Regions from separate parts of the Delftia sp. DT-2 genome, predicted to be linked through region 2. Evidence: predicted binding sites of a transcription regulator. Region 2 holds the regulator's gene; each other region holds the start of a gene.
The links. The regulator FNR, encoded in region 2, switches genes on or off when oxygen is low (the NO sensors DNR and NnrR bind a similar motif). The targets are predictions, from matches to a motif close to TTGATNNNNATCAA.
Positions count from the first base shown of each region.

Region 1: a site for FNR is predicted at 1,940-1,953, ahead of PO605_RS19025 (COX15/CtaA family protein). Genes of this name have one in related genera too.
Region 3: a site for FNR is predicted at 1,762-1,775, ahead of clpB (ATP-dependent chaperone ClpB). Genes of this name have one in related genera too.
Region 4: a site for FNR is predicted at 1,044-1,057, ahead of adhP (alcohol dehydrogenase AdhP). Genes of this name have one in related genera too.

Region 1 is NZ_JAQOTI010000010.1:79,212-82,630, reverse strand. It holds gene PO605_RS19050 (class I SAM-dependent methyltransferase) at 1-434, shown strand, start outside; gene PO605_RS19045 (hypothetical protein) at 471-752, opposite strand; gene PO605_RS19040 (hypothetical protein) at 852-1,100, opposite strand; gene PO605_RS19035 (hypothetical protein) at 1,097-1,279, opposite strand; gene PO605_RS19030 (hypothetical protein) at 1,480-1,701, opposite strand; gene PO605_RS19025 (COX15/CtaA family protein) at 2,224-3,414, shown strand; gene cyoE (heme o synthase) at 3,411-3,419, shown strand, end outside.
Region 2 is NZ_JAQOTI010000004.1:394,440-397,858, forward strand. It holds gene PO605_RS09210 (sulfite exporter TauE/SafE family protein) at 1-211, opposite strand, end outside; gene hemN (oxygen-independent coproporphyrinogen III oxidase) at 217-1,599, opposite strand; gene fnr (fumarate/nitrate reduction transcriptional regulator Fnr) at 1,761-2,480, shown strand; gene PO605_RS09225 (hypothetical protein) at 2,562-2,849, opposite strand; gene PO605_RS09230 (FixH family protein) at 3,032-3,346, opposite strand; gene ccoG (cytochrome c oxidase accessory protein CcoG) at 3,404-3,419, opposite strand, start outside.
Region 3 is NZ_JAQOTI010000006.1:89,045-92,463, reverse strand. It holds gene clpB (ATP-dependent chaperone ClpB) at 1-1,666, opposite strand, end outside; gene PO605_RS11960 (AraC family transcriptional regulator) at 1,800-2,708, opposite strand; gene PO605_RS11955 (DMT family transporter) at 2,813-3,419, shown strand, end outside.
Region 4 is NZ_JAQOTI010000004.1:257,624-261,042, reverse strand. It holds gene rimO (30S ribosomal protein S12 methylthiotransferase RimO) at 1-970, shown strand, start outside; gene adhP (alcohol dehydrogenase AdhP) at 1,120-2,148, shown strand; gene PO605_RS08505 (MATE family efflux transporter) at 2,212-3,419, opposite strand, start outside.

The DNA.
Region 1 (3,419 bases), on a different contig from region 2:
TGGGGGTCTTTGCAGACGCCAGCTTTGATGTGATCTTTCACCCCATCTCCAACCTCTACGTGCCCGATGTGCGGCCCGTGTGGCGTGAATGCGCGCGGGTGCTGACGACGGGCGGGCGTCTTCTGTCCAGCTTCTGGAATCCGGTGGTCTTCGTGGAGGACCGTGATCCTGCATTGCGCGAGCAAGGACTCGTGCGGCCCGCCTGGCGCCTGCCGTATTCCGATGTGGCGGATTTGCCGCCCGAGGCGATTGCGGCCAAGCGCGAGCGCAACGAGGCCCTGGTGTTCGGCCATACGCTGGCCGATCAGATCGGGGGGGAATTGGATGCGGGGCTTGTGCTGACGGGCTTCCACGAGGACTGGCAGCCCCACGCCCGTTTTGTGATCGAGAAGTTCGTGCCGACCTTCATTGCGACACGTTCGATGAAGGTCTGAACGCGCTACCTACGGCCTGGACCGGCCTTGCCGCGCTCAGGTGCGCAAGGCCGGTATCCAGGTCTGTTGCTGGGCGGGTTCTGCCACGGGCTGCGCCGGTTGCGGTCGGGGAGCAGGGCCTTTGGCCTGGGGCGATGGCTGGGCCTGCCGCACCTGCTCGGCGCCGGACTTGGCCAGCAGCAGCATCACGGCCATGCAGATCAACGTCAGCAAGAGCACCACGCAGATGGGGCCCAGATCCACGGAGGCGATGTCCAGCCCCTTCAGCGACTGCCAGCGTTCTGAGCGTATTTCCAGCGGTTCTTCGGGATCGGCCATGACACCTCCACTGCGTTGAGTGTGCCTCCATGCTAGGCGCAAGTGAGCATGCAAACAATATGGGAACTTCGCCAGGATGCGAGGGTATACCGCAGGCAGCTACTTGACCCACATCAATTGCGCCGCCACGGCCAGGGCGATGGCCAGCAGCACCAGCAGCACCAGCCTTGCCACGATGGTGACCGCCTTGCGGCGCGCTGCTTTGCGAGTGTTGCGCGGACGAGGTGGGGTAGGCGGCGGCTGCGTGGCATCCAGGGCTGCAATTCTTTCCAGCCAGTCCTGGGTTGTTGGCAGGGCAGTGGCGGGCGGTGACGAGGACGAGGACGAACCGGGCTTGCCGCGGTTCATGGCTCCAGCTCCTGCCGCATCTCTTCCAGCACCTCCAAGGCGCCCTGGATCATGGCCTGCCTGTGCTCCAGCGCAGCCTTCTGGGTCTGCAGCCGTTCCAGCTGCTCGGCTACCTGCGCCTCGTCGGCCCGCAGCTTCTTCAGCCGCTCCTGTATGGCCTCCATTTCCGGGGCGCTCATCTGCCAATCCTCCAGCATGCGAAGGGCGTGGCACGTGGCCCGGTCCCTTCTCACAATTCACACGAATGCCGGCAATTATCTGTGCGTCTTAGCGACTGGCTATGAATGAATTGATATAGATTGTCATCGGCTGGCGCAGAAGGGGGCCGAAAGCTTGCCGCTGCATGCGCACGGTGCTGCGTAGATCAGAGCAGCGCAGTTCAATGCGCGAGGAATTTGAGAAAGATCCGCCCCTGCCGGGTTCTGACCTCGGTCCCTTCGATAAAGCCCATCAGTCTGGCCGAGCCGTCCATGGAGTACAGCGCCGGCCCATCGATGCGGTAGATGAGCCTGGTCCCGCACCGGACGAATTCATCGCCTTCGACACGCCCGATTTCGTGTCCGCGCCCATCAAGCACAGTCCACGAGCGTCCTGCAATCATGGCCTCACCCGGCGGTTGCCGGTCCCCAAGTGAAAGCGTCAATCTAAGGAACGCTGGGCGTCTGAATCTGAGCGAATCTGAGCAGTTGTGCAAAGCCGGGCCACCGATGCCTCGGGTGGCACCCTGCGCAAATTCGTGTGCGCCCGGCCCAAGCCGCATCACGCCGGCCAAAAGAAGCTGGCTGCGGTCTAGGGGCACTGCGCGCTTGGGCGCTTGAGTGGTGCGCAGGCAAGTAGAATTGTTTCATATCAAAGACATGCTGCTCTGAAAGTTGCAGCGACCGGGCCCGCTTGGCGGGCCTTGTGCATGGGGCGCCGTCCCGCAGCCTGTATCTGGGTGCATGTCCTGATTCTCTGTGGGCCCGGCCTGCGATCCAATCTCGCGCATGGGGCTGAGCCTTCTCGTCAAATTGCTCTCATTTATGAAGTTCTGCTGTCGCCAACCGGATGCGCCTGTGGCATTGCCTTGCGGCTTGCCTGGGGTCCGTTCCGTCCGGTGGACGCTGCGCTGTGGAGGGCGGAGGTGAACGAGCAGGCGCTGTACGATCTGGCCCCCGTTCTGGAGCTGATGCTGCTGGGCCTGTTGCTGGCGCTGGGACCCTTGGCCTGGGTGTGGCTGCGCAACCGCAACGGTGGCTCGCTCAAGCGGCTGCAGGCACTGTCGGTGCTGACGCTGTTTCTGACTTTCGACCTGGTGCTGTTCGGCGCCTTTACGCGTTTGACCGATTCCGGCCTGGGCTGCCCTGACTGGCCGGGCTGCTATGGCAGCGCCAGCCCCATGGGCGCCCGCGCGCAGATTGCCGAGGCGCAGGCCGCCATGCCCACCGGGCCGGTGACGCATGGCAAGGCATGGATAGAGATGGTCCACCGCTATCTGGCCACCACCGTGGGCGTGCTCATCATCGCCATGACCATCATGGCCTGGCGGCGTGCGCGCCGCCAGGGCAGGGCGGGTGGCGCCCAAGGCGTGGAAGGCGCACGGCGGGGGGCCATGAGCCCCTGGTGGCCCACGCTGGCGCTGTTCTGGGTCTGCCTGCAGGGTGCCTTTGGCGCCTGGACCGTGACCATGAAGCTGTTTCCGGCCATCGTGACCCTGCACCTGCTGGGCGGCACGGGCCTGCTGGCCTTGCTGTGCGTGCCCGCCGTGGGGCTGAGCCGGGAGGCACGCCAGCAGCAGGCAACGGTGATTTCCCCGGGCCTGCGTGCTCTGCTGTGGCTGGGCCTGGGCTTGCTGGTGCTGCAGGTGGCACTGGGTGGCTGGGTCAGCACCAACTATGCGGTGCTGGCCTGCAGCAGTTTTCCGACCTGCCAGGGCAGTTGGTGGCCGGCCATGGATTTTTCGCAGGCGCTGCAGATCTGGCGTCCGCTGGGCCTGCTGCAGGACGGCAGCAACATCAGCTTTGCGGGCCTCACGGCCATCCACTATCTGCACCGCCTGGCGGCCTATGTGGTGGTGGCTGCGCTGGCCGGGCTGTGGTGGCGTTTGGGTGAAGTGCCCGCACTGGCGTTGCAGCGCCGCGTGCTGGGTGCGTTGTTGGTGCTGCAGGTGCTGACAGGCCTGTCGAACGTGGTGCTCGATTGGCCGCTGGTGGCCGCGGTGCTGCATACGGGTGGCGCAGCCGCGCTGGTGACCGTGATTGTTTGGTGCCTGGCGGCCAGTCGCCCGGGCACGCTGCGGGCCGGGTTGCCGGTTGCCCGTGGAGAGATTGCATGAGTAAA
Region 2 (3,419 bases):
AGCCGGCCAGCCGCCCGCCATGGAACAGCGCCGTGCGCAGCCACAGCCGGCTTTGCAGTCCATGGACGGCGACCACCTGCCCACCACCCTGTACCGTGCCCTGCCCCGCCCCGCCCGTGACCACGCCGCAGGGCGCGGCGCACATGGCAAGGCAATGGGGCCCGCCGACGAGCCCCATGATCAAAGCGGTCCAGAGCAGCGACAACAGCATGGGGCCTAGATGATCCTCGAAAACCGCGCCCGGTTCTTGTCGGCCTGCAGATATCGGTCAAACAGCATGGCCACGCCACGCACGAAGTACCAGCCCATGGGCGTGACCTGGAATCCCTCGTCGCTGATCTGCACCAGCCCCTTGGCCTGCAGGTCCTGAAGCGCCGCCAGCTCGGGGGCGAAATACTCGCGAAAGCCCAGCAGCCAGGCCTGCTCCATGGGCTCGAACAGCACGGCGCCCTGGCACATGATGGCCATGATGACGGCGCGCCGCACCAGATCATCGCGCGACAGTGCCAGGCCGCGCACCACGGGCAGGTGGCCGGCGTCGATGGCGTCGTAGTACTCCTCCAGCGTCTTGGCGTTCTGGCTGTAGCTGGCCCCCACCTTGCCGATGGCCGACACGCCCAGCGCAATCAGGTCGCAGTCGGGCTGGGTGCTGTAGCCCTGGAAGTTGCGATGCAGCCGGCCCTGGCGCTTGGCCACGGCCAGCGCGTCCTCGGGCAAGGCGAAGTGGTCCATGCCCACGTAGACATAGCCGCCGTCCATGAAGGCCGCGATGGAGCGCGAGAGCATGGCCAGCTTGTCGGCGCCCTGGGGCAGGTCCTCGGCCGCGATGCGCCGCTGCGGCTTGAAGCGCTCGGGCAGGTGGGCATAGGCATAGAGCGCGATGCGGTCGGGCCGCAGCGCATTGACCTGGGCCAGCGTGCGCTCGAAGGACTCGGGCGTCTGCTTGGGCAGGCCGTAGATCAGGTCCACGTTGATGGAGGCAAAGCCCAGCTGCCGTGCGGCCGCCACCAGCGCGAACACCTGCTCGGCCGGCTGCACGCGGTGCACGGCGATCTGCACCTGTTCGTCGAAGTCCTGCACGCCGAAGCTCAGGCGGTTGAAGCCCAGTTCCTTGAGCACGGCCAGGCGTTCGACGCTGACGGTGCGCGGATCGACCTCGATGGAGTATTCGCCGCCCGGCTCCAGCTTGAAATGCTCGCGCAGCAGGGCCATCAGCGTGCGCAGCTCATCGTCCGAGAAGAAGGTGGGCGTGCCGCCGCCCAGGTGCAGCTGGCTGACGGCCTGGCCCTTGCCGCAATGGGCCGTGTGCAAGGCCATCTCGCGCGCCAGGTAGTCCAGGTAGACGGCAGCGCGATCGTGGTGGCGCGTCACGATCTTGTTGCAGGCGCAGTAGTAGCACAGCGACTCGCAGAACGGCACATGCACATACAGCGACAAAGGCATGGCCCGCGCTGCGGTACTCGATTTGCGGTGCTCAAGTGCCAGGATATAGTCTTCAGCACCGAAAGCCTCCACGAAACGATCGGCCGTGGGGAACGAGGTGTATCGGGGCCCCGGTACGTCGAAGCGACGCAGCAGCTCTGGGGTGACAGCGGTCATGGGTTTTTTCCTCTAATGTCGTCCACTGTGCCGCAGCCCATTGGCCGCGTCCTTGACTCATATCAAGAGTTGTTCGCGGCAGTGCTGCGACAATTTGATCCAACTCATCGCCATCCACGAGGTCACCGCCGGCGCACTGCTGCGCCGCTGATGTTTACTCCATGAACCTTCAGACCATCAAAGCATCCTGTTCCAATTGCAACCTGCGCGAGCTGTGCATGCCCATGGGCCTGGATGCCGAGCAGATGCAGCGCATCGACGACATCGTGGCCACGCGCCGCAAGGTCAAGCGCGGCGGCCTGCTGTTTCGCAACGGTGAGTCCTTCACCTCGCTGTACGCCATCCGCACGGGCTTCTTCAAGACCTGCGTGGCCACCGAGGACGGGCGCGACCAGGTCACGGGCTTTCAGATGGCCGGCGAGATCATCGGCCTGGATGGCATCGTCAACGACCACCACACCTGCGATGCGGTCGCGCTGGAAGACGCCGAGGTCTGCGTCATGCCCTTCGACAAGCTGGAGGACCTGTCGCGCGAGGTCACGGCCCTGCAAAACCATGTGCACAAGGTCATGAGCCGCGAGATCGTGCGCGAGCATGGCGTGATGCTGCTGCTGGGCAGCATGCGTGCCGAGGAGCGCCTGGCCGCCTTCGTGCTCAACCTGGTGCAGCGCCTGCACGCCCGGGGCTTTTCCAAGTCGGAACTGGTGCTGCGCATGACGCGCGAGGAAATCGGCAGCTACCTGGGCCTGAAGCTGGAGACGGTGAGCCGCACCTTCTCGAAGTTTGCCGAAGAAAACATCATCGAGGTGCGCCAGCGCCATCTGCGCATCCTGGACACGGACGCGCTCAAGCGCATCGTCAACAGCCAGCAGTGCCAGTGAGGCCGCAAGACCCCGCCCCCCGGCAATGAACAGGGCCCGCGATCGCGGGCCTTGTTCATTGCCATTGCAGTGCACGCAGGTTCAATCGCGCCCCAGGCCCTGCATGGCCAGATTTGGGTCCGGCTCGGAGACCACGCCGTCGTTGAGATCGTGCGTGGAGCGTCCCAGCATGGTGGTCATGAGGCTGGACAGCATGGTCACACCCCAGAAGGCGAAGAAGGCCAGCGTGTAGATTCCCTGCCGCGACCAGCCCAGGTCGCCGAGCCAGTGCAGCTCCAGCGGGTCCACGAAGGCGAATACCAGCATCTCCATCACGGCGGCGGCCAGAAAGGCCGGCCAGGCAATCCACATCCAGCGTTGGGCCAACATCAGCGATCTCCTTGAGCTGTCGAGGGGTGGCTTTCATTGTGCGCGCCGCCCGCGCACCGTGCCAAGCCCTGCGCACCCTGCACTGCCTGTAGGAAACCCTTGGCCCTCGCGCATGCTGGAGATGCCATCCACCATACAAAAAAGGCCGCGACTGCGGCCTTGTGCACGGCATTTTCCTGCGTTCAGCGGTCCGTGGGATGGTCCTGCGCGGGCGTGGCCGCGTGGTTGCGGCCGGTGACCGCGGGCGCCAGGCTCTTGGGCACTTCGCGCACGCCATCGGCACGCTCGTTGATGGTGATGCCATTGCGGTAATAGTCAGGATCGATCACGGGATCGGCGCCATTGATCGCAATGACGGCCGTGACCACGCCAGCCACCACGACGGCGGCCGGGCCGGCCACCACGAGCCAGACATGGGCGAACTTCCACCAGGGCTTGCCGGCGTCCGGATGCGAAGGGGCCGTGGCGGGCGCGGAGACTGCGGGACTGGAAGACATGGATAACCTCTTTCTTTCAAACAGCCGGCGCAGCCTGGGCGGCGCCGGCCAGACATATCACCGGGGCACCAGG
Region 3 (3,419 bases), on a different contig from region 2:
TGGCCACGGGAATGCCCGTGGCACGGCTGACCACCTCGGCAATCTCCTCGGCGCCCACATGGGTGCGCAGCAATCTGTGGGCGGGCGCACCGCCCTGCCCCTGCTCGCTGGCCTGGGCTTCGTTGAGCTGCTTTTCCAGCGAGGGCAGCTTGCCGTACTGCAGCTCGGCCACCTTGTTGAAGTCGCCCTTGCGCTTGAGCTCGTCGATCTGGATACGGATCTGGTCGATCTCCTTGCGGATCTGCTCGGAGCCCTGGGCGCTGGCCTTCTCGCTCTTCCACACGTCTTCGAGGTCGGCGTACTCGCGCTCCAGGCTGCCGAGTTCTTCCTCGATCAGTTGCAGGCGCTTTTGCGAGGCCTCGTCCTTTTCCTTCTTCATGGCCTCGCGCTCGATCTTGAGCTGGATCATGCGGCGCTCGAGCTTGTCCATGACCTCGGGCTTGGAGTCGATCTCGATCTTGATCTTGGCCGCCGCCTCGTCGATCAGGTCGATGGCCTTGTCGGGCAGGAAGCGGTCGGTGATGTAGCGGTGGCTCAGCTCGGCCGCAGCCACGATGGCCGGGTCGGTGATGTCCACGCCGTGGTGGGCCTCGTAGCGCACCTGCAGTCCGCGCAGGATGGCGATGGTGTCCTCCACGGAAGGCTCTTCGACCAGCACCTTCTGGAAGCGCCGCTCCAGCGCCGCATCCTTTTCGATGTACTTGCGGTATTCATCGAGAGTGGTCGCACCGATGCAGTGCAGCTCGCCGCGCGCCAGCGCGGGCTTGAGCATGTTGCCCGCATCCATGGCGCCATCGGCCTTGCCGGCGCCGACCATGGTGTGGATCTCGTCGATGAACAGGATGATGCGCCCCTCTTCCTGGGCCACTTCCTTGAGCACGGACTTCAGTCGCTCCTCGAAGTCGCCGCGGTACTTGGCGCCGGCCAGCAGGCCCGCCATGTCCAGCGACAGCACGCGCTTGTTCTTGAGGCTTTCGGGCACCTCGCCGGCCACGATGCGCTGGGCCAGGCCCTCGACAATGGCGGTCTTGCCCACGCCGGGCTCGCCGATGAGCACGGGGTTGTTCTTGCTGCGGCGCTGCAGCACCTGGATGGAGCGGCGGATTTCGTCGTCGCGGCCGATCACCGGATCGAGCTTGCCGATGCGCGCGCGCTCGGTCAGGTCCATGGTGTATTTCTTGAGGGCCTCGCGCTGGCCTTCGCCTTCGGCGCTGTCCATGGTCTGGCCGCCGCGCACGGCGTTGATGGCCGACTCCAGGCTGGAGCGCGTCACGCCGCTTTCCTTGAGCAGTTGGCCCGCACGCGTGGAGGCGCCGCTGCTGTCGGTCAGCGCCAGCAGGAACAGCTCGCTGGCAATGAACTGGTCGCCGCGCTTGAGGGCTTCCTTCTCGGTCACCTGCAGCAGGCGGCCCAGCTCGGAGCCGACCTGCACCTGATCCTGATGCTGCACGCGCGGCAGGTCTGCCAGAGCCTTCTCGGCCGCGGCCTGCAGCTGGCCCACGTTGGCGCCGGCGCGCTGCAAGAGCGAGCGCGGACCGTCGTCCTGGCGCAGCAGCGCCACGAGCAGGTGCAGGGGTTCGATGTTGGATTGGTCACCGCCCAGGGCCAGCGTTTGCGCGTCGGCCAGGGCTTCCTGGAACTTGGTTGTCAGTTTGTCGATTCGCATGGTGTTTCTTTTCGCTCCTGAAACAGGGTCATTGCGATTTATCTGATACCGGCAGGGCAAATTTCAAGCCATGCCCGGCCCGCAAGGACAGACGCTTGCGCCAGATCAAGGCCGGCGAGGCCGGCCATCCTTCTCAAGCATTGCGCTGAAAGATCGAGAACTGCGTAGGCGTAACGCCCAAATGCGCCCGGAAGCTGCGCACCAGGTGGCTGGCGCTGGAAAAGCCGCAATCCAGCGCCAGCTCGGCCAGCGGCGGCACGTTGCGCGCAGACAGGGCGCGCCGTGCCCGTGCCAGGCGCTGCTGCAGCACCCATTCGTGCACCGTGCAGCCCATGCTCTGGCGGAACATGCGTGCGAAATGGAATTCCGAAAGGCAGGCCTGTCTCGCCAGTGCCGGCAGCGACACGGCCTTGGAGTCATGCAGATGCGCCTCGATATGGGCAAGCACCCTGCGCCGCACGGCCGCAGAGAGCCCGCCCAGCGGCCGCTGCAGCGCCTGCACCTGGCGCGGCGTGGCGGACTGCAGCACCAGCCGGTCCACCAGCTGCTGGCCAATGGCATCGGCCGCCAGTTGCTGCTGCGGGTCCTGCCAGTCCAGTTGCATCAGCGCACGGGCACCGGCGTGGAAGGCCTGATCGTCCCCGTAGATCTGCGCACGCAAGGTGCGCGAGCGGGGCTCGGCATCCAGCATGCGGACCACGCGCCCCGCCCAGGCCAGGTCGGACACATACAGGTGCAGGAACTGCACGGGCGATCGCACCAGCCAGTGCGATTCGTCCTCTGGCGTGAAGATGCAGATGCGCCCCGGCGCCCCCATGGCCTCGGGCCGCGCCTTGAGTTGCGAGCCCTCGCCGCCGGCCAGGTAGACCGACAGCGTGTGGTGACCGGGCTGGCAGTAGCGCACCTCGTCGTCCACATTGGCCCAGACGGCCAGCTCCACCCCCTCGCTCAGGCGCACGCGCCGCTGCAGCCGGGCCTTGGAGCGTGACAGCACCTGGCACAGGTGGCTGGAGGGCAGCTCGGGCAGCGGCGTGGGCGTCATGGCAGCGATTGTGGTCCCGCAGCCATACCGACGCATGGCGCCAGGCCATCAAACCGCAGGAATCTGCCATGCCCGCCCAGCCTGCGGCGCCATCATCACCGGCCATGACTGCCACCCTCTATGCCCTGGTCGTGCTGATCTGGGGTTCGACCTGGATCGCCCTGAAGCTGCAGCTGGGCGCCGTGCCCGTGGAGCTGTCCATTGCCTACCGCTTTGCGCTGGCCGCCGTGCTGATGTTCGCCTGGCTGGCCTGGTCGCGCCAGCTGCGCGTGCCCCGCGGCCCGGCGCTGCCGCGCGTGCTGGCCCAGGGCCTGTGCCTGTTCAGCTTCAACTTCGTGTGCTTCATGCATGCCAGCGAGACGCTGGCCAGCGGCCTGGCCGCCGTGGTGTTCTCCAGCGCCAATCTCTGGAACGCGCTGCTGGCGCGCATCATCCACGGCCGCAGGCTGGCGCCCCATGTGCTGGCCGGCAGCCTCTTCGGCCTTGCAGGCCTGGTGGCGCTGTTCTGGCCCGAGCTGCGAGAAGGCCGGCATGCCAGCCTGCCCGGCCTGGGCTGGGCCGTGCTGGGCACGCTGTGCTTTTCCTGCGGGAACATGCTGTCGGCCTCGCTGCAGTCCATGGGCTGGCGGCCCGCACAGACCAATGCCTGGGGCATGCTGGCCGGCACGCTGCTGCTGACAGGCTATGCGCTGGTGGCAGGCCTGCCCTGGC
Region 4 (3,419 bases), 140 kb from region 2:
CGAGGCGGGCATCAAGCTCACGCCCAGGCACTACGCCTACCTGAAGATTTCCGAGGGCTGTAACCACCGCTGCACCTTCTGCATCATCCCTTCCATGCGCGGCGATCTGGTTTCGCGTCCGGTGGGCGATGTGCTCAAGGAGGCGCGCGCGCTGTTCGAGGGCGGCGTCAAGGAGCTGCTGGTGATCAGCCAGGACACCTCGGCCTATGGCGTGGACGTGAAGTACCGCACGGGCTTCTGGGACGGCAAGCCGGTGAAGACACGCATGCTCGAACTGGTGCAGACGCTGGCCGAGATCGCCGAGCCCTATGGCGCCTGGGTGCGCCTGCACTATGTCTACCCGTACCCCAGCGTGGACGAGATCATTCCGTTCATGGCCACGGGCCGCGTGCTTCCCTATCTGGACGTGCCCTTCCAGCACAGCCATCCTGATGTCTTGAAGCGCATGAAGCGCCCCGCCAACGGTGAAAAGAACCTGGAGCGCCTGCAGCGCTGGCGCGAGATCTGCCCGGATCTGGTGATCCGCTCCACCTTCATCGCCGGCTTCCCCGGCGAGACGGAGCAGGAGTTCGAGCACCTGCTGCAGTTCCTGCGCGAGGCGCAGATCGACCGCGCGGGCTGCTTTGCCTACAGCCCGGTCGAAGGCGCTGCCGCCAACGAGATTCCCGGCATGCTGCCCCTGGAAGTGCGCGAGGAGCGCCGCGCGCGTTTCATGGCCGTGGCCGAGGAGGTTTCCACGGCACGCCTGCAAAAGCGCGTCGGCCAGACCATGCAGGTGCTGGTGGACAAGTCCGTGGGCCTGGGCAAGAAGGGTGGCGTGGGCCGCAGCTATGCCGATGCCCCCGAGATCGACGGCCTGGTGCACCTGCTGCCGCCCGAGAAGGCCAGCAAGACCTACAAGGTGGGTGACTTCGTCAAGGCGCGCATCGTGGGCACGCAGGGCCACGACCTGGTGGGCCAGCCCGTGTAAGGCCTGCATTCGCATCCCTGAAAAGCGGGCAAGGTTTTCCTTGCCCGCTTTTTTTTCCTTGATGGTCCAAGGCCTGATTTTGATCAAGGCGTTCAGGTCGCTTCGCTGAAATGCTGTACCTACTTTGACGCAAAGAAAGGATGGCGCGAATGAACAGGACCATGAAGGCCGCCGTGGTGCGGGAGTTTGGCAAGCCGCTCACCATCGAGGAAGTCCCGGTGCCCAGGCCCGATCCCGGCCATGTGCTGGTGAAGATCGAGGCCTGCGGCGTCTGCCATACCGATTTGCACGCGGCGCAGGGCGACTGGCCCGTCAAGCCCAATCCGCCTTTCATCCCAGGCCACGAAGGCGTGGGCTACGTGGCCGCCGTGGGCGCGGGCGTCACTCACGTGAAGGAGGGCGACCGCGTGGGCATTCCGTGGCTGTACACGGCCTGCGGCCATTGCGAGCATTGCCTGGGCGGCTGGGAGACGCTGTGCGAGCAGCAAAAGAACACCGGCTACTCCGTCAACGGCGGCTTTGCGCAGTACGCGCTGGCCGATGCCAATTTCGTGGGCCTGCTGCCCGGCAGCGTGGACCTGATCGAGATCGCGCCCGTGCTGTGCGCGGGCGTCACGGTCTACAAGGGCCTGAAGGTCACGGACACCAGGCCCGGCAACTGGGTGGTGATCTCGGGCATTGGCGGCCTGGGCCACATGGCCGTGCAATATGCCAAGGCCATGGGCCTGAACGTGGCGGCGGTGGATGTGGATGACGACAAGCTGGCGCTGGCCCGGCGCCTGGGCGCACAGGTCACGGTCAATGCCATGACCACGGACCCTGCGGCCTATCTGAAAAAAGAGATCGGCGGCGCGCACGGCGCCTTGGTGACGGCGGTCTCGCCCAAGGCCTTCGAGCAGGCGCTGGGCATGGTGCGGCGCGGCGGCACGGTATCGCTCAACGGCCTGCCGCCCGGCAGCTTCCCGCTGCCCATCTTCAACATGGTGCTCAGCGGCGTGACGGTGCGCGGCTCCATCGTGGGCACGCGGCTGGACCTGCAGGAGTCGCTGGATTTCGCGGCCATGGGCAAGGTCAAGGCCACCGTGTCCACCGACCGGCTGGAGAACATCAACGACATCTTCGCGCGCATGCATGAAGGCAAGATCGAAGGGCGCGTGGTGCTGGACCTGAACGCCTGACGCTTTGCCCACCCCCAAAAAAACAGGCTTCCCTCGGGAAGCCTGTTTTGCATGGCGCACGCCTTACACCATGCGGCGGATCGGGCGCTTCTTCCACACCAGCTTGTAGTAGGCGGTCTGCAGGCACAGCGTCAGGGTGTAGGACAGCGGAAAGGCCATCCAGATTCCCATCAGCCCGAAGCTGCGGCTCAGCCACCATGCCATGGGCAGCTCCAGCACGGCGAGCACCGTGATGGTGATGGCCGTGGGAATGACCACATCGCCGCTGGCACGCATGATGGACGACAGGGCAATGAAGCAGCCCAGCAGCAGGCCGCTCCACAGCACGATGTACAGCAGCTCGATGGCCAGCACCAGCACCTGCTCGTCGGTGATGAACATGCCCAGCAGCGGCCGCGCGAACAGGCTGCCGATCAGGGCCAGGGCGGCACCCAGCACCAGGTTCATGCGTATGGCCGTGGCCGTGATGGCGCCCAGGCGCTCGCTGCGGCCAGCGCCGATGGCCTGGGCGCCGAGGATGGAGGCCGTGATGGCCACCGAAATGACCGGGAACTGCGCAAACGAGTTGATCTGGTTGACCGCACCATAGGCTGCCGTGGCGCTGGAGCCGAAGCCGTTGACCAGCGACACGACGACCAGCCCGGCCATGGACGAGGCGATCATCTGCACGCCCGTGGGAATGCCCACGCGCAGGATGCTCTTGAGCAGGGTCCGGTCAATGCGCATGGCCTTCCACAGCGCGGCATTGGGCGCCAGCGGGCTGGCTATGCGGCGCAGCCGCCAGCCCAGCCAGGCCAGCGCCAGGGTGAAGCCCAGGATCATGGACACGCCCGCGCTGGCCACGCCCAGGCGCGGCAGGCCGCCCCAGCCCGCGATCAGCGCCGGCGTGCAGACCAGGCCCGTGCCGGTGGAGATCAGCAGGGCCAGCATGGGCGAGACCGTGTCGCCCACGCCGCGCAGCAGCGAGGTGGCCAGCAGGAACACGAACAGCCCCGGCATGCCCAGCAGCACGATGCGCGAATACAGCGTGGCCTGCTCCATGATGTCGGGCGGCGTGCCCAGCAGACGCATCAGCGGCTCGGTGAACAGTCCGCCGAACAGGGCCACGACGGCGCCGAACAGCAGCCCTATGCACATGGCCGTGCCTGCGATGGCGCGCAGCTTGTCGTGCATGCGCGCACCGTAGGCCTGGCCTATCAGCACCGAGGAGCCTGCGCCCAGGCCGATCACGAAGGCGATGAAGAGAAACATCACCGGAAAAAAGGCCGCGA